Regions from separate parts of the Pseudonocardia sp. GCM10023141 genome, predicted to be linked through region 1. Evidence: riboswitches for the same ligand, from Rfam matches in the RefSeq annotation. Region 1 holds a riboswitch; each other region holds the start of a gene.
The links. Region 1 has a riboswitch for S-adenosylmethionine ahead of ACFPFQ_RS13700 (aminotransferase class V-fold PLP-dependent enzyme). Riboswitches for the same ligand answer to the same signal wherever they lie in the genome.

Region 2: it holds a riboswitch for S-adenosylmethionine, as region 1 does, so the genes downstream of both, ACFPFQ_RS37615 (putative leader peptide) here and ACFPFQ_RS13700 (aminotransferase class V-fold PLP-dependent enzyme) in region 1, are expected to answer to the same signal.
Region 3: it holds a riboswitch for S-adenosylmethionine, as region 1 does, so the genes downstream of both, thrC (threonine synthase) here and ACFPFQ_RS13700 (aminotransferase class V-fold PLP-dependent enzyme) in region 1, are expected to answer to the same signal.
Region 4: it holds a riboswitch for S-adenosylmethionine, as region 1 does, so the genes downstream of both, ACFPFQ_RS05475 (FAD-dependent oxidoreductase) here and ACFPFQ_RS13700 (aminotransferase class V-fold PLP-dependent enzyme) in region 1, are expected to answer to the same signal.

What each region holds. Positions count from the first base shown of each region.
Region 1 is NZ_JBHSIR010000025.1:65,713-71,235, reverse strand. It holds gene ACFPFQ_RS13710 (long-chain-fatty-acid--CoA ligase) at 1-813, shown strand, start outside; gene ACFPFQ_RS13705 (alpha/beta hydrolase family protein) at 810-2,111, shown strand; SAM riboswitch class IV at 2,230-2,345, shown strand; gene ACFPFQ_RS13700 (aminotransferase class V-fold PLP-dependent enzyme) at 2,381-3,736, shown strand; gene ACFPFQ_RS13695 (esterase/lipase family protein) at 3,870-4,811, opposite strand; gene ACFPFQ_RS13690 (ATP-binding protein) at 4,878-5,294, opposite strand.
Region 2 is NZ_JBHSIR010000066.1:70,680-76,202, forward strand. It holds gene ACFPFQ_RS37595 (acyclic terpene utilization AtuA family protein) at 1-454, shown strand, start outside; gene ACFPFQ_RS37600 (STAS domain-containing protein) at 513-917, shown strand; gene ACFPFQ_RS37605 (ATP-binding protein) at 1,008-1,460, shown strand; gene ACFPFQ_RS37610 (hypothetical protein) at 1,608-1,865, shown strand; SAM riboswitch class IV at 1,949-2,056, shown strand; gene ACFPFQ_RS37615 (putative leader peptide) at 2,090-2,200, shown strand; gene ACFPFQ_RS37620 (amino acid ABC transporter permease) at 2,375-3,361, shown strand; gene ACFPFQ_RS37625 (amino acid ABC transporter ATP-binding protein) at 3,358-4,197, shown strand; gene ACFPFQ_RS37630 (transporter substrate-binding domain-containing protein) at 4,260-5,273, shown strand; gene ACFPFQ_RS37635 (putative sulfate exporter family transporter) at 5,339-5,523, opposite strand, start outside.
Region 3 is NZ_JBHSIR010000006.1:172,786-178,308, reverse strand. It holds gene ACFPFQ_RS01845 (ComEC/Rec2 family competence protein) at 1-2,029, shown strand, start outside; gene thrC (threonine synthase) at 2,108-3,373, opposite strand; SAM riboswitch class I at 3,382-3,500, opposite strand; gene holA (DNA polymerase III subunit delta) at 3,652-4,617, shown strand; gene rpsT (30S ribosomal protein S20) at 4,712-4,984, opposite strand; gene ACFPFQ_RS01825 (MFS transporter) at 5,104-5,523, opposite strand, start outside.
Region 4 is NZ_JBHSIR010000009.1:111,316-116,838, forward strand. It holds gene ACFPFQ_RS05460 (ring-cleaving dioxygenase) at 1-725, shown strand, start outside; gene ACFPFQ_RS05465 (nuclear transport factor 2 family protein) at 771-1,265, shown strand; gene ACFPFQ_RS05470 (aldo/keto reductase) at 1,316-2,305, shown strand; gene ACFPFQ_RS05475 (FAD-dependent oxidoreductase) at 2,271-3,458, opposite strand; SAM riboswitch class I at 3,464-3,556, opposite strand; gene ACFPFQ_RS05480 (GNAT family N-acetyltransferase) at 4,201-4,902, shown strand; gene ACFPFQ_RS05485 (hypothetical protein) at 4,954-5,160, opposite strand; gene ACFPFQ_RS05490 (hypothetical protein) at 5,160-5,360, opposite strand; gene ACFPFQ_RS05495 (STAS domain-containing protein) at 5,410-5,523, opposite strand, start outside.

The DNA.
Region 1 (5,523 bases):
TTCTTCGTGCCCGCGCAATGGGCAGCCATCTGCGCCGTGCCCGGCATCAAGGACCGCGACCTCTCCGCGCTGAAGCAGCTCTCGTGGGGTGCGGCGCCCGCGTCCACCACGCTGCTGCGCACGATGATCGACACGTTCCCGCAGGGCGACATCATCACCGCGTTCGGGCAGACCGAGTGCAGCCCCGTCACGTGCGTGCTGCGCGGCGAGGACTCGATCCGCAAGATCGGCTCCATCGGCACGCCGATGCTCAACGTCGAGGTCCGGGTCGTCGACGACGACATGAACGACGTGGCGCAGGGTGACGTCGGCGAGATCGTCTACCGCGGCCCGCTCGTGATGGACGGGTACTGGAACAAGCCCGCCGAGACCGCGGAGGCGTTCCGGGGTGGCTGGTTCCACTCCGGCGACCTGGTCCGCGAGGACGAGGACGGCTACTTCTTCGTCGTCGACCGCAAGAAGGACATGATCATCTCCGGCGGGGAGAACATCTACTGCGCCGAGGTGGAGAACGTGCTCGCCGCGCACCCGAAGGTGGCCGAGGTCGCCCTCATCGGGGTGCCCGACCCGAAGTGGGGCGAGTCCCCGCTCGCGGTGATCGCACCGCGGGACCCGGCCGACCCGCCCACGGCCGCGGAGATCGACGCGTTCTGTCGCGAGCACCTCGCGGCCTACAAGCGCCCGCGTGAGGTCGCCATCGTCGAGGCGCTGCCGCGCAACCCGAGCGGCAAGGTGCTCAAGACGCAGCTGCGGTCCGACCACGGCGCGCACGACGTCGTCGCCCGGATCGTCGGGGAGCCCGCCCCCCGATGACCGACCTCACCGGTGACTGGCACGGCACCATCCGGACGCCGGGGGCGGAGCTGGCCGTCGGCATCACCTTCACCGCGGCCGGCGGCACCGCAGCGGTGCCCGCGCAGGGGCTGCAGGGACTGCCGCTGGCCGACGTCGTCGTGGAGGGCACGAGGGTGCGCTTCGCCGTGCCGTCGATCCCGGGTGGGGCCCGGTTCACGGGCACGCTGATCGACGACGCCATCGCCGGGGAGTACAACCAGGGCGGTCGGGGCTTCCCGTTCACGCTGGTCCGCGGCACGGTGGCGGCGGCGGGTCGACCGCAGGAGCCGCAGCCGCCGTTCCCGTACTGGAGCGAGCAGGTGACGTTCGCGAGCGGGCCGGTGACGCTGGCTGGCACGCTGACCGTCCCGCCGACCGGTGGCCCGCACCCGGCCGTCGTCCTGATCACCGGGAGCGGCGCGCACGACCGCGACGAGTCGATCGCCGGGCACAAGCCGTTCCTCGTGCTCGCCGACGCGCTGACGCGAGCCGGGTTCGCGGTGCTGCGGGTCGACGACCGTGGCGTCGGCGGGTCCGGCGGCACCAAGGCGCAGTGCAGCTACGACGAGCTGGCACTCGACCCGCTGGCCGGGATCTCCCACCTGGCCGCACGCCCCGACATCGACCCGGCGCGGATCGGGCTCTGCGGGCACAGCGAGGGCGGCTACCTGGCCCCGCTCGCCGCAGGGCGAGCCGGTGGCGCCGTGGCGTTCGTGGTGGCGCTCGCCGGTCCGGCCGCTCCGGGCGCCGAGGTGCTCGTGCTCCAGAACCGCCTCGTCGCCGAGCAGGCCGGGCTCGCCGCCGACGCCGTGGAGCAGCAGGTGGAGTTCATCCAGGAGCTGTGCCGGCTGCTGGTGGCCCAGGACCTGGACGGCGCCCGCGCGCTGGCACGCGAGCGCATCACCGAGCAGTTCACCGGCATGCCACCCGAGGACCGGCCGGCCGCAGACCGGATCGAGGAGATGATCCCGGTCTCCCCCGCGTTCCGCGCGTTCGTCGCGTACGACCCCGCACCCGCGTTGGCCGCACTGACCGTTCCGGTGCTGGCCGTCTTCGGGGAGCTCGACGTGCAGGTACCACCCGCGCAGAGCGAACCGGCGATGCGAGCACTGCTGGCCGGCAACCCCGACGCCACCGTGCGCACCGTCGCAGGCGTCAACCACCTGATGCAGCCGGCGACGACCGGGGCGGTCACGGAGTACGCGGCCATCGCGACGACCATCGCGCCCGAGGTGCTGGCGCTGCTGACCGGCTGGCTGCAGGAGCGCTTCGGCTGACCCGGCAGACAGGCAGGCCGGCAGGCCGACTCGACAGGCAGGCCGGCAGGGCTGTGGCCGCCGTCACCTCCACGCCGATCTTGCGGCCGCCCCACCCTCCCGTGTTACCTTCTCTTCAGGTCATGAGTGCCAGCGCATAGCCCCGGCTTGCTGGTCGGCAACCCTCCTCCGCGGTGGGGTGCTCCGGGTGACGACCAGGCCGTTGCGCGCAGTGCGCAGGGGCAAGCGCGGACTCCACACGAGCGGGGTCCCCTGGCCAGGAGACTGCTATGTCGACGCCCACCCTCGCCCGTACCTGCACCGAACTGCCCCGCGTCGTCGGGGCCGACCTGCGGGTGCCACTGGTCACCGGCGAGACGATCACCTACGCCAACCTCGACCTCGCCGCGAGCGCGCCGGCGCTGGAGGACGTGGCCGCCCACATCACCACGCTGCTGCCGTACTACTCGAGCGTGCACCGCGGCGCCGGCTACGCCTCGCAGGTGAGCACCGCCGTGCTGGAGTCGGCGCGCGCGGCCGTCGGCGCGTTCGTGGGTGCCCGCTCCGACGACGTCGTGGTGTTCACCCGCAACACCACCGACGCGTTGAACCTGCTGGCCGGCTGCGTGCCGCACTCCGGCCAGGTGCTCTGCCTCGACATCGAGCACCACGCCAACCTGCTGCCGTGGCGCCGTCGCGCCCACCGCGTCGTCCGCGCCGCGGCCACCGTCGAGCAGACGTTGGCCGAGCTCGACTCCGCGTTGCGCTCCACCCCCACCGCGCTGCTCGCGATCACCGGGGCGTCCAACGTCACCGGTGAGGTGCTGCCGGTCGATCGCATCGTGGCGATCGCGCACGCTGCGGGCGCCCGGGTCGTGGTGGACGCCGCGCAGCTCGCGCCGCACCGCTGCATCGACCTCGCCGCCACCGGCGTCGACTACCTCGCCCTCTCTGGCCACAAGCTGTACGCGCCCTACGGTGCCGGCGCGCTGATCGGCCGCCGCGACTGGCTCGACGCCGCGCCCGCCTACCTCGCAGGCGGCGGCGCGGTGCAGGAGGTCACCCGCGACGGCGTCGAGTGGGCACCGGCCCCGCACCGCCACGAGGCCGGCACGCCCAACGTGCTGGGCGCGGCCGCGCTCGCGCAGGCCTGCCGCACGCTGGCACCGGTGCTCGCCGAGGCGGCGCTCGAGCACGAGCGGGCGCTGCTGGAGCGGCTGCGCACGGGGCTGGCCGCCATCCCCGGTGTCGAGACGCTGCGGATCTGGGCCGACAGCACCGACCAGGTGGCCGTGCAGAGCTTCACGGTGGCCGACCGCCCCGCCGGTTACGTGGCCGCCTACCTCTCGGCCGAGCACGGCATCGGCGTGCGCGACGGCCGCTTCTGCGCCCACCCGCTGCTCGCCACGCTCAACCCGGACTCGGGCGAGGCCGTCCGTGTCAGCATCGGTGTCGGTACCACCGCCGAGCACATCGACCGGCTCATCGACGCGCTCACCACGCTCGTCACCCGCGGCGCGTCCTGGACCTACGCACCGATCGACGGCCGCTGGGCACCGACGCCCGACCCGCGCCCGATCGACCCGCTGGGCATCGGCGCGCTGGGTCTGCCGGTCGGGCCCGCCTGCGGTCCCGCCGGGCACTGAGCCGCGCAGCGCTCACACCCACTGTCTCGCTCACACCCACTGTCTCGCTCGCACCCACCGTCTGGGGCCGGCGCACATCATCAGGGGCCGGCGCACACCGTTGACGGTATGCGTCAGCACCTGAGGGTGTGCGTCAGCTCGAGACCGGGGAGCCGCCGAGTGCGGGGAGCGAGACGCCGCAGGGCGGCTTGACGGCGTGGGCCGGGTCGAGGGCATTGAGGATGATCTGCCCGGTGCGCGGCGTCGTGATGATCGAGAGGTGGTCGGACAGGTCGATCTCGCAGCCGTCCTGCACCACGACGTTGGTGGCGTTCGGGGCGTCGAGCCGCCCGCTGGTGTAGGGCACCACCAGCTCGTCGTAGCGCGTCATGACCGTGGTGTAGGTGACGCCGGGGACGGCGGCGCCGCCGGGCTGCGCGTTCATCCGGTCCAGGTAGTCCGATCCGGAGATGAACTGCGGGCACGACGCGCAGGCCGCCGCGACGGCCGCGGAGAGCGGTGGCCGGATCCCCAGCCCGTCGGCGAGCAGCGCCACGGGCAGCGGGTCGGCCAGGGTGCCGCGGTAGAGCGGGGTGACCGCCACGTACTTGTCGACCTGAGCGGCGCCGCCGAGGAACTGCAGCCAGTACTGCGGCATCACGGTGCCCTCGGAGTGCCCGACGAGGTCGATCTTGTCGGCGCCGGTGGCCTCCCGGACCCGGTCGACGAACGCGCCCAGCTCCGCGGCACTGCTCTCCATCGCCCGCAGGCCACCGACGTGGCTCAGTGGCGCCACCTCGGTGACGCGGCCGTAGGTCAGGGCGAACACGCAGTAGCCGGCGTTCGCGAGCAGCGGCGACATCGTCTGCCAGTTGACGCTGCGGGACGCCAGCAGCCCGTGCACCAGCACCACCGGGTTCGGGTGCTCGGCGCTGGGGCGACACGTCCAGTCGTTGGACCCCGGTGGATCGACGTCGGGCCCCAGCTCGGCCGTGGCCAGCGCCGTGGCGCCGTACGGCACCGGCAGCGGCCGGGCTGGTTCGGCGTTCGCGGCCGGCGCCAGTGCCGCCAGCACGACAGCCACGGACGCCGTCAACCCGGCAACCGTTCCCCACAACGTCCGTGATCGCACGGCCCCTCAACGACGAGACCGTACCGGCGGTTACGCCTCGGTCCGGTCCGGGATCTTGTACCGCAGCAGCACCCGGCTCCCGCGCTCGTCGTAGTGGATGAGCACCGACTCCGAGACGGTGCTCATCAGCGGGATCCCCCGCCCGCCCACCTGCGGTTGCGCAACCGGCTGGCGCCATCGGCCGTGGTCCACGACCTCGATGCAGAGGCTGTCGGCCTCCGTCCAGAGCGTCAGCTCGACCGGGGTGTGGTCGTCGGCCGGTTCGTAGGCGTGGCGCACCGCGTTGGCCACCGCCTCGTCGACGGCCAGCACGACGTCGGAGGTCTCGTCCTCGTTGAGGTTCAGCGGCGCGAGCCAGCTGGCGAGTTGATGCCGGATCACCGACAGCTGCTCGGGGTCGGCGGGCCAGCTCCGGTGGACGAACTCGACGTGCCCGGAGGTGTCCATACCTCTTGCGTTCCACGTCAGGGGCGGTGTCAAACCCCGTCCACCGCAATACAACAGCCGCCTGCCGCCGTCTGGGGGACGCTGAGCGGCCGGTTGGCGTAGGGCCATGCCCGCAGCGCCACCAAACGTCACCCTCGCGCCACTCGCAGGCAAGCTCACCGGTCAGGTCCAGCGGTGCCCCCACCGGCAGCCCGCGCGACCGCCAGTGTGAGGACGTCGAGCTCGGACG
Region 2 (5,523 bases), on a different contig from region 1:
CGAGGTCCAGCACCGCGTGACGCTGCCCGACGGCACGCAGCAGACGATCCCGCACCCGCCGGCAGGCCCCGCACCGGCCGCACCGACAGCGGCGGACCACACCCCGGTCAGGGGGCCCACGACGCGGCACCCGCTGGGCACGGTGGCCGGCGCCCGGTCCGGTGACAAGGGCGGCAACGCCAACATCGGAGTCTGGACCCGCACCGACGAGGAGTACCGCTGGCTGCGGGCGTACCTCACCGTCGAGCGCATCCGGGAGCTCCTTCCCGAGGCCGCGGACCTGGCGATCCGTCGCTACGAGCTGCCGAACCTGCGCGCGGTCAACATCGTGGTCGTCGGCCTGCTGGGCGATGGGGTGGCCTCGGCCACGCGGCCGGATCCCCAGGCCAAGGGGCTGGGCGAGTACCTGCGGAGCCGGTTGGTGGACATCCCGGAGGCCCTGCTGCGCCGGTGATCATGGTTCGTGATCATGGACTGGGCCGATCGGAGCAAAGCGCGATAGCGTGCCCGCCATGACAGGACGCGATACCCACTCCGGTCTCGACGACCCGCAGACCGATCGCCCGGGACTGGAACTCACCACCACCGTCGTCGGCTCGGCAACGGTGGTGGCAGTCCGCGGCGAGCTCGACCTGTACACCGCACCCGAGCTGATGAGCACCGTCGACGCCGCCTTCGACCAGCCCGCCGTCGCCACCGTCGTCATCGACCTGTCCGCGGTCTCGTTCCTCGGTTCCAGCGGGCTGGGCGTGCTCGCCAACCTGGCCACCCGGGCCGCCGACGCCCGGCACGCGCCGACGAACCTGCGCCTCGTGGCGCCGCCGGACCACGTCGCCGTCACCCAGCCGTGGGAGGTCATGCACCTGCACCAGGTCCTCCCGCTGCACCCGACCGTCGCGGCGGCGCTCGAGAGTTGAGATCCGGCCGATCAGGTTCGGCCCAGCGGGTTTGACAGGCCGGCGCCGCGGGAACCCGGCCCTGTTGTGTCCAGCCAGGCTGGAGGATTGTTGTCCCAGCTCGTCGAGTTCTCCCACCTCACCATCCCGGCCCACCCGACCAAGCTCTCCCCGCTGCGCCGCCACCTCCGGCGCTGCCTGTGCAACATCCCGCAGGACCGGCGGGACGAGATCGTCCTCGCCGTGTCCGAGGCCGTCACGAACTCCGTGACGCACGCGTACGAACCCGGGCGCCACGGCACCATCGAGGTGACACTGTGGACCGAGTCCGAGGCGCTCTGGATCGAGGTGCGCGACCACGGGCAGTGGCGCGTTCCCGCGGCCGAGCCGCGGCCGACCGGGCACGGCCTGGGGATCCGCCTCATGCAGCAGCTGTTCACCTGCGTGCTCATCCACCACGACCGCCACGGCACGCAGGTACTCCTCCAGCAGCCGCTGGCAGCGCCGGTCCCCGACCGCTCGCCACTCGGGCGACCCGCGGATCGGCCGAGTGGCGAGCTATGAACGTCACACCGGTGCCGAGCGATCACTCTCCGTGACCGATGTCGCGGCCGCACCCGTCCGGCTACCTCGATTGAGGTAGCCGGCTACTCGTGTCACGTGCCGACGGCGCGCCGATGCTCGAGGCTCCCAAGAGAAACGGGTGCTGCCATGAGGCCGTTCGTGGTGTTCGTCGGCGGTGGCCTGATCCTCGTCGGTGCGTGGACGGCCAACTGGACGCTCGGTCTGCTCGCCGGGCTGCTCCTCTGGCTCGCCACGGTGCAGCTCTGGCCGTGGACGGCCTGCAGCTCCTGTGCCAGCAGCCCCCGCATCCGCGACTTCACCGGCAAGAACTGGCGCACCTGCGGCGGTTGCGGTGGCACCGGCAAGGAGCTGCGCACCTTCGTGATGCGCCGCAACGTCCGCTGATCCGCGCCGACGGCCGGGACCGACGGCGTCGCAGCCGACACGTTGACAACGCCCGCGCAGCCGACTTAACGTCCACTCCGACAGGTCATGAGTGTCAGCGACAAGCCCTGGCTTGCTGGCCGGCAACCCTCGCTCGCGGTGGGGTGCTCCAGGTGACGACCGGACCGACGCACGTTCGGTAAGCGCGATGCCCCCGGCGGGCAGAACAGGTGGCGGTGGCGGCGATGGACACCACTTCGTGGTTGGCGCAGTGGCGATGCCACGGCCGCGCCACCGGAGCGGCCCGCCGCCACATCGACCTGCAGCGCGTCAGCAGCGCGCTCTGTCGTTCCTGATCTCACACCCGGGGCACTGACCCCGCGCTGTTGACCATCTCCTGATCCGCGCCGGACCGCACCGGCGCGGACTCCGTACGTCCCCCTCACCGAGCGCGCCGCTGCGATGCGTGCTGCCCGGACGCCCCCCGAGTCCACTGGAGTTCCAGCGTGCCTCCCTCCGGCCGATCCACCGTGTCCCGGTCCGATCCGCCACCCCCGCCACCCCGCCTGAACCGGGTCGACACCGACGACCGGCCCGAGCCGGACCTCACCGCTGCGCGCGTGATCCCGCTGCGCCACCCCGGCCGGTGGATCGCCACCGTCGTCGTACTCGTGGTGCTGGCCCAGATCGTCCACGGCCTGATCACCAACCCCTTCTACCAGTGGGACCGCTTCGCGTACTGGTTCCTGCGCCCGGTCGTCCTCGACGGGTTGGTCATCACGCTGCAGGTCACGGCGTTCAGCGCCGTGCTCGGCCTGGCGGGCGGCATCGTGCTGGCCCTGGGCAGGCTCTCCCGCAGCCCCGTCCTGCAGGCCGTGAGCTGGATCTACATCTGGCTGTTCCGCTCGGTCCCGCTGATCGTCGTGCTGCTGTTCCTCTACAACTTCAGCGCCCTCTACAAGTCGTTGAGCCTGGGTATCCCCTTCGGACCCGCGTTCGTGACGTTCGGCGTGACGACGCTGGCCACGGACATGGTCATCGCCGTGATCGGCCTGAGCCTGAACGAGGCCGCCTACGCCGCAGAGGTGGTGCGCGCCGGAATCCTCTCGGTCGACCAGGGGCAGCACGAGGCATCGGCTGCGCTCGGGCTCCCCCGCGGTTACCAGTTCCGCCGGATCGTGCTCCCCCAGGCGCTGCGCGCGATCGTGCCCTCCTACGTCAACCAGCTGATCGGGCTGATCAAGAGCACCTCGCTGGTGTTCTACGTGTCGCTGCTCGACCTGTTCGGCACCGTGCAGAGCATGGGCGCCACCTACTCCGGCGACATCGTGCCGCTGCTGGTCGTCGCCACCGTCTGGTACGTGATCCTCACCAGCATCGTGTCGATCATCCAGTTCTACGTGGAGCGCCACTACTCCCGCGGCGCGCTGCGGACCCTGCCCCCGACACCCCTGCAGAAGCTGCGCACCGGCACCACCGTGCTCCGGGCACGCATCAGGGAAGGAGCGATCCGATGACGAGCACGACATCAGACACGGCCGCCGGGACGGGGACGGGGACGGCCGTGCTCGGGGAGGTGCTCGACGGGGTGCGCCCCGCTGCCGTGCAGGTGCACTCCGCCCACAAGTGGTTCGGCACCCACCACGTGCTCGCCGGGGTGGACCTGACCGTGGCACCGGGCAAGGTCACGGTGGTACTCGGCCCGTCCGGATCGGGGAAGTCGACGCTGCTGCGCTCGATCAACCACCTCGAGAGGCTCGACAGCGGCCACGTCAGCATCAACGGCGAACCGATCGGCGTCCGCCACCACGGCACGCGGCTCAAGGAGCTGAGCGAGCGGGCGATACTCGCCCAGCGCAGCCGGATCGGGTTCGTCTTCCAGAGCTTCAACCTCTTCCCCCACCTCAGCGCGCTGGACAACGTCGCCGCCGCCCCCGTCGCCACCGGCCGCAGCTCCCGCTCCGAGGCCCGCGCGCACGCCCGCACCCTGCTGAGCCGGGTCGGGCTCGCCGACAAGACCGACGCCTACCCGCGCCAGCTCTCCGGCGGCCAGCAGCAACGCGTCGCGATCGCCCGGGCCCTCGCGCTGCGGCCCGGCGTGATCCTGTTCGACGAGCCGACCTCGGCGCTGGATCCCGAGCTCGTCGGTGAGGTGCTGGCCGTGATCAGGGACCTCGCGAGCACCGGAACGACCCTCATCGTCGTCACCCACGAGATCGGGTTCGCCCGCGAGGTCGCCGACCAGGTCGTCTTCCTCGATGCGGGCCGCATCCTCGAGCAGGGCCCACCCGCGCAGGTGCTCGACCACCCGCACCACCCGCGGACCGCGGAGTTCCTCAGCAAGGTCCTCTGACCGCCGCGCGCACCGCACCCCCACCGCTTGCCCACCCCGTTCACACCCCGAGCAGGAGAACCATGTCCGGCACCCGTACCCGATCGATCCGCGCCCTCGGCGTCGCAGCGAGCCTCGTCGCGCTCGGCGGCCTGCTGGCCGGCTGCGGCGGCTCCCCCGCCGCGAGCGCCGCCCCGGCCGGACCCACCACCGTCGCCGTCGGTGCCGTCTCCAACGGCGCCGCCAAGGAGACTCCCATCACCGTCGACGTCGTCGCCGCGATCCGCGCGAAGCTGCCGGCATCCGTCATCGACAGCGGGAAGCTCACCATCGGGCTGGGCTTCCTCCCGGCGGGCTCACCTCCGATCGGCTACGTCGGCAGCGACCAGAAGACGATCACCGGCTCCGAGCCCGACCTCGGCAGGCTCGTCGCGGGCGTGCTGGGCCTCGAACCCGTCTTCGCGAACGCCACCTGGGAGAACCTGTTCGTCGGGCTCGACAGCGGGCGCACCGACATCGGGTTCTCCAACATCACCGACACCGAGCAGCGCAAGCTCAAGTACGACTTCGCCTGCTACCGCCAGGACAACCTCGGCTTCGCCGCGCCTGCCGGCAGCAACTGGGCCTTCACCGGTGACTACCAGGTGCTCGCCGGCAAGAAGGTGGCCGTGGGCGCCGGCACCAACCAGGAGAAGATCCTGCTGCAGTGGCAGACCCAGCTCCGGGCCGCCGGCAAGACGCTCGACGTCGAGTACTTCCCCGACAACAACTCCACCTACCTCGCGCTGAGCTCCGGCAAGATCGACGCCTACTTCACCCCGAACCCGTCGGTCGCCTACCAGGTCACGCAGTCGGCGAACACGCCCAACCCGGTGCGCAACGCCGGCACCTTCTCCGGCGCCGGATCCTCGCTGCAGGGCCTGATCTGCGCCACCGCGAAGAAGGACAGCGGGCTCGCCGGCCCCGTCGCCGAGGCGGTCAACCACCTCATCCAGAACGGCCAGTACAAGACCTGGCTCGACGCCTGGAACCTCGCCAACGAGGCCGTTCCCACCTCGCTGGTCAACCCGCCCGGACTGCCCCTCACCAACTCCTGACCGACCCAACTCCTGAGCGATCCGGTCGGGCGGCGGCCCCGTGCTCGCCGCCGCCCGACCGGCCCTCAGTGGGCTTCGATCCACCCCGAGGTCAGCAGCACCAGCCCCAGCGAGCAGGCCGCCACGACCACGAGCCCGAGCGCGGCGACGACCAGCGGGCGGATCCCGCTGCGGGCCATCTCCTGCAGGTCGAAATTCAGCCCGACACCGGCGAAGCAGAGCAGGAACGCCCACTTCGACAGGCTGCCCA
Region 3 (5,523 bases), on a different contig from region 1:
GTCCTCGGGCGGCCGCGTGTTGCTCGTGGCGCCCGTCGAGGGCTGGCGCGATCTCATCCCCGGGCAGCACGCCCGCGCCGAGGGCCTGCTGGCCCCGGCCGGACGGTCCGATCTGACGGTCGCCGTGCTGCGGGTCCGGGGCCCGCCGCAGCAGGTGACGGCGCCACCGTGGTGGCAGGAGGCGGCCGGCGGTCTGCGGGCAGGGCTGCGGGAGGCGTCGCGCGCCGTCCTCGCCCCCGCGGAGGCCGGGCTGCTCCCGGGGTTGGCCGTCGGCGACACATCGGGTCTCGACGCCGAGCTGGAGTCGGACTTCCGGGCCAGCGGCCTCACCCACCTCGTCGCGGTGAGCGGGGCCAACCTCGCGATACTGAGCGGGGCCGTGCTCGGGCTGCTGCGGCTGCTACGGGCCGATCCCCGGCTGTCGGCCGCGGTGAGCGCGGCGAGCATCGTGGGGTTCGTGGTGCTCGCCCGGCCGTCGCCGAGCGTGGTGCGCGCTGCGGTGATGGGGGCGGTGGTGCTGCTCGCGCTCGCCATGGGGCGCGGTCGGTCCGCACTGCCCGCGCTGGCCGCGGCCGTCATCGTCTTGCTGTTGGCCGATCCGGCACTCGCGCTCGACCCCGGTTTCGCGCTGTCCGTGCTGGCCACCGGGGCTCTGGTGGTGCTCGCGCCCGCGTGGGCGCTCGCGCTGCGCAGGCGCCGGGTGCCCGGCTGGATGGCCGAGGCGGTGGCCGTGCCCGCCGCGGCGTTCGTGGTCACGGCTCCGGTCATCGCCGGGCTGAGCGGGCTCGTCAGCCCGATCGCGGTGCTCGCCAACCTGCTGGCCGTACCGGCGGTGGCACCGGCCACCGTGCTGGGCGTCCTCGCCGCGCTGGTGTCGCCGATCAGCACGCCGCTGGCACACGCGTGCACGTGGGCGGCCGGGCCCGCTGTCGGCTGGCTGGTGATGATCGCCGATCGGTCGGCCGGGGTGTCCGGGGCCGCCGTTCCGTGGCCGGAGGGTGTGCTGGGGGCTGCGCTGCTGGTCGTCGTGCTGGTGCTGCTGTGGTGGTGGGGCCGCTCGCCGCGGCGGCGGGCCCTGCTGCTGGCCGTGCTGCTGGGGCTCGCGCTGGTGCTGGTGCCCACCCGCGTCGCACCACCGGGCTGGCCGCCCACCGGCTGGAGCGTCGTGGCCTGCGACGTCGGACAGGGGGATGCGCTGGTGCTGGCCACCGCCCGTCCGGGCTGGGTGGTGCTCGTCGACGCCGGTCCCGACGCCGGCCTCATCGACGGCTGCCTGCGCAGGCTGGGCGTCCAGGGCATCGCACTCGCGGTGATCAGCCACCTGCACGCCGACCACATCGGCGGGCTCGCGGGCGCGCTGCGCGGCCGCCCCGTCGGCGGGGTCGCGCTGGGTCCGGTCCACGAGCCGGCGTGGGCGTTGCGGGAGGTCGCCGACATCGCGGCGCAGGCGCAGGCACCGCTCGTGGAGCTCACCGCCGGCAAGCGGCTGGACTGGCCCGGTCTCGCCCTCGACGTCATCGGTCCGACGCACCCCGCCGCGGTCGTCGACCCCGACGACGGCACTGCCGTCAACGACAGCTCACTGGTGCTGCGGGCCACCACGGCCACCGGCAGCGTGCTGCTGCCCGGCGATGCCGAGCTGGCGGCGCAGGCCGACCTGCTGGCCGCCCACACCGACCTGCGCGCCGAGGTCCTCAAGATGCCGCACCACGGCAGCCGCTACACCGCTCCCGCGTTCCTCAACGCCGTGGCACCACGCGCCGTGCTGGTCAGCGTCGGTGCCGGCAACCCCTACGGCCACCCCAACGTCGCGCTGCTCACCGTGCTGGCCGACGCCGGAGCTGCCGTGCGGCGCACCGACCAGGCCGGCGACGTCGCCGTCGTCACAGTGGCAGGCGACGCCGATCACGACGGGCGTCCCGATCTCGCCGTCGTCAGCAGGGGCGATCCGGTCCGGGCTCGCCGATCCGGCCCGCGGGCGGCAGGGCGGCGGATCGGGCGAGCGGCGCGGGCTCCGCCCCGGCGATGATCCGGCGCGTCGGCGACGAACGAGCTGGTGAGCTCGCTCGCCACCGCCGCGTGCGACCTGGCCGGGTGCGTGCGTCCGCTACCGGCCTTCGAGCGCCTCGCGCACGGCCTTGCTGGTGGAGGGCACGGTGGCCGTCGGGCCGATCTGGCCGGCCACGGCGTCGAGCGTCTTGAGGCCGTCGCCGGTGATCAGCAGCACGGTCTCGGCGTCGGGGTCGAGCCGGCCGGACTCCACGAGCTTCTTGGTGGTGGCCACGGTGACACCACCGGCGGTCTCGGCGAAGACACCCTCGGTCTGGGCCAGCAGCCGGATGCCGGCCACGACCTCCTCGTCGGAGACGTGCTCGACGGCCCCGCCGGTGCGGCGCACGGTGTCGAGCACGTACGGGCCGTCGGCCGGGTTGCCGATCGCGAGCGAGCGCGCGATGGTGTCGGGCCGCACGGGCTGGATCACGTCGTGGCCCTCCGCGAACGCCTTCGCGACGGGGGAGCAGCCGGTGGCCTGGGCGCCGAAGATCCGATAGGGCGTGGCCTCGACGAGCCCGAGCTTGCCGAGCTCGGTGAAGCCCTTGTCGACCTTGGTCAGCTGCGAGCCGGACGCCACCGGGATGACGACCTGCTGGGGGAGCCGCCAACCCAGCTGCTCGGCCACCTCGTACCCGAGCGTCTTGGAGCCCTCGGCGTAGTAGGGCCGCACGTTGACGTTGACGAACGCCCAGTCCTCGTGCTCGGCCGCCAGCTCGGTGGCCAGGCGGTTGACGTCGTCGTAGTTGCCGTCGACGGCCAGCAGGGTGCCGCCGTAGACGGCGGTGGTGAGCACCTTCGCCTGCTCGAGCGACTTCGGGATGAGCACCACCGAGTCCCAGCCGGCGCGGGCCGCGGCGGCGGCGACGGCGTTGGCCAGGTTGCCGGTGGACGGGCAGCACAGCACGGTGAAGCCCAGCTCGCGGGCAGCGGCCAGTGCCACGGCCACCACACGGTCCTTGAAGGAGTGCGTGGGGTTGCCGGTGTCGTCCTTGACCCACAGGTTCTTGATGCCCAGCGCGGCGCCGAGCCGGTCGGCCTTGATCAGCCGCGTCAGGCCGGGCTCGGTGTTGGGGTGGTCCTGGACGCCGGGCGGCACGGGCAGCAGCTGCCGGTAGCGCCAGATGTTCTTCGGGCCGGCCTCGATGGACTCGCGGGTGACGTCCCCGAACTCGTAGGCCACCTCGAGGGGGCCGAAGCACTGGGGGCACGCGAACTCGGCGGCGAGGGGGATCTGGTGACCGCACTCGCGACAGGACAGCGCGACGGCCGGACCGAGATCGAGGGACGTGGACGTCGAGACGTCAGAAAGCAGAGTCATTGAAGAACTCCTCATCTTTCCCGCACCATGCGGGCCGGAGTTGGCACCGTGATCGAGCGCGTTGACACGCGCGTCGCCGGTTGCCGGGGCTTCAACGGGCCGTTCCCTCTGCCCCTCTGGATGAGCCATATTCAGTTGGCCGCCGGCGCACGGGCCCGCGGATGACCATCACCGTACGCCACGGAGGGCCGCGTCCCCAACCGTCGTCCAGGATCTGGGAGCCCCGTCACCCCACGCGGTCCGCCCCGGACGTTCGGTTGTCGGTGTCGTGCGCGAGCATGGACGCCATGACCGCAGCTCCGCTCCAGCTCGTTCTCGGTGAGGAGGAGCTGCTCGTCGAGCGTGCCGTCGACGAGGTGGTGGCGCAGGCCCGAGCCGATGATCCGAGCGCCGACGTCCGCCGCTACCGCGCCACCGAGCTCTCGCCCTACGAGCTGGCCGACAGCCTGTCACCGTCGCTGTTCGCCGAGGCCAGGGTCATCGTCCTGCAGGCGGCGCACGAGGTGAACAAGGATCTCGCCACGGCCATCCTCGCGCAGGCTGCCGACCCGGCCGACGGCATCGTGCTCGTCGTGGTGCACGCCGGTGGAGCCCGCAACAAGGCGCTCGCCGACGCGCTGCGCAAGCAGGGAGCGGTCGTCACGATCTGCAACAAGATCACCCGCGCCGAGGAGCGTTCCGACTTCGTCCGCGCCGAGGTCCGCCGCGCCGGCGGCAAGATCGCGCCGGCAGCGGTGCCGGTGCTGATCGAGGCCGTCGGCTCCGATCTGCGGGAGCTGGCCGCGGCCACCGGGCAGCTGGTGGCCGACACCGGTGGCACGATCGACGAGAAGGCGGTGCGCCGCTACCACCGCGGCCGGGCCGAGACCACCGGGTTCGCCGTGGCCGACAAGGTGGTGGCGGGGGATCGGGCCGGCGCGCTCGAGGCGCTGCGCTGGGCGCAGGTGCTCGGGGTGCCCGCGGTGCTGGTCGCCGACGCGCTGGCCGACGCCATGCGCACGCTGGCCAAGGTCGGCGCGGCCGGCCGGGGCGATCCCAACCAGCTCGCCGGCCCGCTCGGGATGCCACCGTGGAAGATCCGCAAGGCCCAGCAGCAGGTGCGCAGCTGGCGCCCCGATTCGCTCGCGGTGGCGTTCGCCGCGGCGGCCGAGGTCAACGCCGACGTCAAGGGCGCCGCGGCCGATCCCGAGTACGCGCTGGAGCGTGCGGTCGAGCGGATGTGCACGGCGCGCGAGTCCCGCTGAGCGGCGCCTTCCCGCACAGCCCAGTCCTGCACAGCACAACGACGCCGCACCCTGGGAAAGGGGGCGACGCCGTCGGGTGAAGTACGTGAGGCGATCAGGCAGCGGTGGAAGCCGCGTGCACCTTCTTGGCCATGTTCGACTTCAGGTTGGCCGCCTGGTTCTTGTGGATGACGCCCTTGGAGGCCGCCTTGTCGAGCGCCTTGCTGGCAGCGCGCTGCAGGGTGCTGGCGGTCTCCACGTCACCGGCCTCGGAGGCCTCGCGGAACTTGCGCACAGCGGTACGCACCGAGGAGCGCACCGACTTGTTGCGCTGGCGACGCTTCTCGTTGGTCTTGACCCGCTTGATCTGGGACTTGATGTTGGCCACGCGTTTTGCCTCGAGTTCTTCTGCCGCTGGTCTGGTCATGGCTCCGGCGGCGGATGGATCGTGCGAGCACGCCGGGCGCTCGGCTGTCCATGCTACAGCGCTGCTCCGCGGGCCCGACATCACCCCGACGCGGGCAGCGGGAGCAGGCTGGCGAACGCTGCCAGCGCGCTCACGCCCGCCGCGGCGATGGCCCATCCGAACGTACCCGTGGCGTCGATGATCAGCCCGGCCAGTGGCGCGCCCAGGAGGGCACCGAACCCGGCCGCGGTGTAGATCAGCCCGACGATCCCGCCCAGCCCGCGGACGCCGTACATCTCCGCGACGACCGTGGGCTGCAGCGCGATCCAGCCGCCGTACCCGACACCGAGCACCGCCGCGAAGGCGACGAGCAGCGGCAGCGCGAGCGCCGGCAGCGCCGACGCGACCAGCCAGATCCCGAAGCTGACCGCGAAGACGGCGAAGCTGGCCTGGAACATGCGGATCCGCCCGACCCGGTCGGCGATGGCCCCGATGGCCAGGCGTCCGAGCACGCTCGCCAC
Region 4 (5,523 bases), on a different contig from region 1:
GCACCAACCAGGCCCGCGAGGTGCTGCTCGCCGTCCCGGCCGGTTCGCTCGACTACTGGAGCGCCCGCCTGACCGAGCGCCACGTCGACGTGGCCGACGCCGAGGTGCTCGGCAGGCGCCGGCTGCTGCTGCGGCACCCGTGCGGCGTCGAGTACGCACTCGTCGGTGTGGACGGTGACCCGCGTGCGGGCTGGACCGGCGGCGGCGTCCCGGCAGAGCACGCGATCCACGGGATCCACGGGGTCGGGGTGCACGTCGCGAACCCGGAGAACATGGTCGAGTTCACCGCTCAGCACATGTTCGCGAAGGACCTCGTCGAGGAGGGTGACCGCGTCGCGCTGCAGATCGGCGCGGCCGACCGCGGCGGCGCCGTCGAGCTCGTCGTCAACCGCACCGACGACCCCGGCACGTGGCGCTACGGCGAGGGCACGATCCACCACTTCGCCTGGAACGCGGAGACGCTGCAGAACCAGGACGAGCTCAAGTTCGCCATCGAGGGTGCCGGCTACACCGACATCTCCGAGCTCAAGGACCGCAAGTACTTCAAGTCCGTCTACGTGCGCAGCCCGGGCGGTGCGCTGTTCGAGCTCGCGGTGACCCACCCCGAGGGCGGCTGGACCTGCGACGAGTCCCCGAAGGAGCTCGGCAGTGCCTTCCAGCTGCCCGAGCAGTTCGAGTCCCGCCGCGTGGAGCTGCTCGACCAGCTCGAACCGATCGACATCTGACCCGGCCGCCCCGCACGTCCACCCGTCCCGACACTGGAGTCGACGATGGCCATCACCACGCAGACCATGACCGACGAGCAGCGCAAGTCGGTGGCGCTGGAGTACCTCAAGGCGTTCGACCACGGTGGCACGACGAGCAGCGGCGCGAGCATCCTGGAGCTGTTCGCCGCGGACGCCCAGGTGTACTTCCCCAAGTGGGGCATCGCCGAGGGCCACGAGCAGATCGGACGGATGTTCAGCGACGTCGGCGCCACGCTCACGGCGATCAAGCACGACTACGCCTCCTTCAACTGGATCTTCTCCGGTGGCGACACGGTCGTCGCGGAGGGGACGAGCTTCGGCGAGCACCAGGACGGCCCGTGGCGCGCCGGGGTGCCCGAGTGGGGCGCCGGTCGCTGGTGCGACGTGTTCGAGATCCGCGACTTCCTCATCCAGCGCTGCTTCATCTACCTCGACCCCGACTACGCGGGCTCCGACACCGGGCGCTATCCGTGGCTGGCCGACGCCCGGGCGCGACAAAATGGAGGCTCCTCCGTATAGTCGGCCGCAGGCGGTGAGATCTCCGCCTTCGGCCCGGTAGGAGCACGAACATGAGCGACACCACCACACTTCCCCGCCGCCGCCCCGGCGGCGCGATCGGCCTCGGCGACCACACCGTCGCGCGCATCGGCTACGGAGCGATGGCACTCGAGCAGTACGCGGGCGACCTGCCCGCAGGCGAACGGCTGCTGCGACGGGCCATCGATCTCGGCGTGGACCACATCGACACCGCGGACTTCTACGGCGACAGCACCGCCAACGCGATCATCGCGAGTGCCGTCCGGCCGGCGGACGGCGTCGTCGTGGTGAGCAAGGTCGGCGCGGTGAGGGACCCCGGCGGTCCGCTGCCCCTGCGCCCGGCACAGCGGCCGGCCGAGCTCCGCACCGCCGTCGAGGACAACCTCCGCTCGCTCCGCCGCGATCGCATCGACATCGTGAACCTCCGGCGCCTCGACGTCGGGCCCGGGATCCGCGCCGAAGGCGACCAGCTCATCGATCTCGACGACCAGCTCGCCGCGCTGACGGCCCTGCGCGACGAGGGGCTCATCGGCGCGATCGGGCTCAGCGCTGTCGGGATCGGCACGCTGCGCAGAGCGCTGCCGGCCGGCATCGCGTGCGTCCAGAACGCCTACGGCCTCGTCGCGCGGCAGTTCGAGGACATGCTCGAGCTCTGCACCGCGGAGGGGATCGCCTGGGTGCCGTTCTTCCCGCTCGGCTCCCGGTTCGCCGGCATGCCGAAGGTGACCGAGCAGCCCGAGGTGGTGGCCGCCGCTGCGCGGCTCGGGGTGACGCCCTCGCAGGTCGGGCTCGCGTGGCTCCTGCGGCACGCACCGAACACGCTCCTCATCCCCGGCACCGGCAGCGCCGTGCACCTGGCCGAGAACGTCGCCGTCGACGAGGTCGTCCTCGACGACGCGACGACCGCCGAGCTCGACGGGATCTGGGCCGCGCGCTTCGCGGCCGCGGGCGAGGCGGCACCCCGCTGGGCCGACCGAGGCGCGGCCGTCAGCCGGTGGGCACCAGCGGCTGCTCGTCGATGACGCCCGCCGACAGGTCCGCGAGGACCCGCCCCAGCGCCGGAGCGAACTTGAAGCCGTGCCCGGAGAAGCCGGCACCCACCGCGACCGGGCCCTGGCTGCGGAGCACGAAGTTCGCGTCCGGAGTGGACGTGTAGGTGCAGCTGATCGGCTCGGGCCGCTGGTGGTCCAGCCCTGGCAGGAACGTGGCGACGTAGTCCTGCAAGCGGCGCAGCTGCGCCGGTTGCGGCTCGAACGACCGCCGATCCGGGTGACAGAGCGGCCCCACCCCGTGGAACCCGACCTTCACGCATCCCTCCTCGGTCGCCAGCCCGTAGACCCCACTGGGCCATCCCTGCTCCGGACCGGCGTGGTGGATGAACGTCGGCCACCCGACGTGGCGCAACGGCGTGCAGGGGCCGGCCCCGAGCACTGGGAAGTGCGCCGGTTGCTCCTGCGTCACCCGCAGCGGCGGCAGCTCGACGAGGCCGCCGACCAGCGCTTCCGTCCACGCCCCCACCGCGACCACGGCACGTCGCGCACGGACGGAGCCTGCGGAGGTCTCCACCTCGACGAGGTCGGGGCCGCAGACGGTGACCGCGCTGACCCGGGTGCGGTGCCGGACGTCGGCACCGCGCCCGACCGCCGCCGCCGTCAGCGCCGCAACAGCCTGGTCGGCGTTGATCCGTCCCGACCGATCCGACTGGTAGAGCACCGGACCGTCGAACACCATGCCGGGCCACCGGGCCATCGCCTCGTCGCTGCCCAGCCACCGGTGGTCGATGCCGTGCCGGGCCAGCGAGAGCGCCAGTTCCGCGACGAGCTCCTGATCACCGTGGTCGATGCCACCGGTCATCTGCAGCACCGAGGCACCCGTCTCCGTCTCCAGCTCGCGCCACAGCCGCAGCGCCTCACCGGCGAGCTCCACGTAGGGCGTCGACGCATAGGTCTGCCGGTAGATCCTCGACGAACCGTGCGACGCGCCCCGCGTGTGCCCGGCGTCGAACTGTTCGACCAGGACCACGTCCTGGCCGCGACGCGCGAGCTGCCACGCCGCGGCCGCCCCGACCACTCCCCCGCCGATGACCACGCAGTCGACGACGTCGCGGTGCTTGCGCGCCGGACATCGACGGCCCGGCTTGGGCACACCTGAGTGGGACACAGCTGAGTGGGGCATGACGCCTCCCATCGGTCCCGGCATGAGCACCCCACCGTGGCACGGCGTGGTTGCTGCGGCGTCGACGAGCCAGGTCTCTCGGCCGCTCTGGATGGACTCCTGAGCCTAGGCGGCCGTCAGCGGGAAGTGTCAATGTTTCCGAAGGGTGGGCGAACCGGAGTCAGCACGTCGGACATTTGTCGGCCGGCGTTCGACGCGGTGAACGAACCGGGATCAGTGCGGTGCGGAGACCGGCGACACCTGCGGGAATCGTCGGACATGGTGGCTCCAGGACATCGACGAGCAGGCGCGCGAAACTGCACGCGACCACTCAGGCGGGCGAAAGGGACGTCGGACGGATCCCGCCGGGACAGCCGGAATCGCTCGAGAACAAAGCGAATGGCGGCCAATTTGCCATCATCGCGCCTTGCGCACCGGCTGACATGACCAGACCCTGTGTCCGGCCGCTGTGTGCGGTCCCCTGTGCCGGGACTCACCCTCCCCCTGCCCCGTCGGGGCCGGTTAGGGTGCGGGAGTCGACATCGATCCCGTGCGTCGATCCCGTTGCGTCGATCCCGTTGGAAGGTCGAGAGATGCCCGGTCCCGCACGCGTGCTCGTGGCACGCCGCTGGCTCGACGGGCTCGGCTCCCCTCCCGGTTCCTGTCGATCCTGACCCGGAACCCGGCGGCCCGCCCGCCTCCTCCCGCCCCGCCGCTGCAGGGTGACTCCTGCGCGCGGACACCCTGACAAGGATCTTCAGCTGTGAGCGAGTGGCATGTTCTCGACAATCCCGCGCGCGCGTCCCTGCTGGGCCCGCACGCCCACCTCGCCGTGAGCCACGGCCTCGCCGTGCGCTACCGACCCGACGTCTCGGTGTTCGTCACCCTGCCCGCCGAACCCGACGACACGGCGTGGCGCGACCTCGCCGACCTCATCGGCCCCGGTGCCGTCGCGCCCCTCTCCGGTCTGCGCACACCCCCGCCTGCCGGCTGGGAGGTCGTCTCCGACGGCGCCGGAGTGCAGCTCGTCGACGACGGCGTGGCGGCCGCACCCGACGCCGAGGCCGTCCCCCTCGGGGACGCCGACGTTCCCGAGATGCTCGCGCTGGTCGAGCGCGCTCGACCCGGACCGTTCGCACCCCGCACCATCGAGATGGGGACCTACCTCGGGATCCGCCGCGGCGGCCGCCTCATCGCGATGGCAGGCGAGCGCCTGCACCCGCCGGGGTTCACCGAGATCAGCGCCGTGTGCACCGATGCCGACTTCCGCGGCCAGGGGCTGGCCACCCGCCTCGTCCACGCCGTCGCTGCCGGCATCCGCGCCCGCGGCGAGACCCCGTTCCTGCACGCAGCCGCCATGAACACCAACGCCATCCGGCTGTACGAGTCACTGGGCTTCCGGCTGCGCCGCCACAACCGGTTCGTGGGCGTCCGGGTCCCGGCAGGCGAACGCGTCGCGACATGACTCCGCGGCTGTCGGTCCAACCTGAGCAGCAGGATGGAAGGGGTCGGCCGCTCAGCCACCGCCCAGCAGCCGCACCACGGCACGCTCGACGGTGCCCCGCGTGGCGTCGTCGAACTGCTCGTTGAGGTGCTCGGCCCGCACGTCGACCCACTGCCTCCCGACCTTGTACGCCAGCAGGTCGTCGCCCCCGCCCTTGCGCCGCAGCAGGGAGTTGCAGGCCCGGTGCAGCGGCTTGTCCCGCAGCGTGAGCAGCCGCATCACCCTCCCTTCGCCGGGTAGGAGAACTCCACGGCGCCGCGGTGCAGGCGCACGTGCTCGCGGCGCATCGTCGCCAGCCCGAACGTCCCCTCCTCGTCGTCTGCTCGGCGTCGGCGAAGCTCCAGCCACGCCCGCCCCGCCGCCGCGTCAACCCCGGCACCGCCGGATCGACGTGGTCGCAGCCGCAATGCCCTTGCCATATCGACGTCCTACCCCGCATCGCGATCGGTCACACGCGGTCGGGTCGGATCAACGCCGGGGGGCGGCCGCCAGCGCATCGGCCGGTTCCACGCTCACGCTCAGCACCCGGTCCAGGCCGGTGATCGTGAACGGGCGCAGGAGATGCCGTCGGCCTCCGCAGGC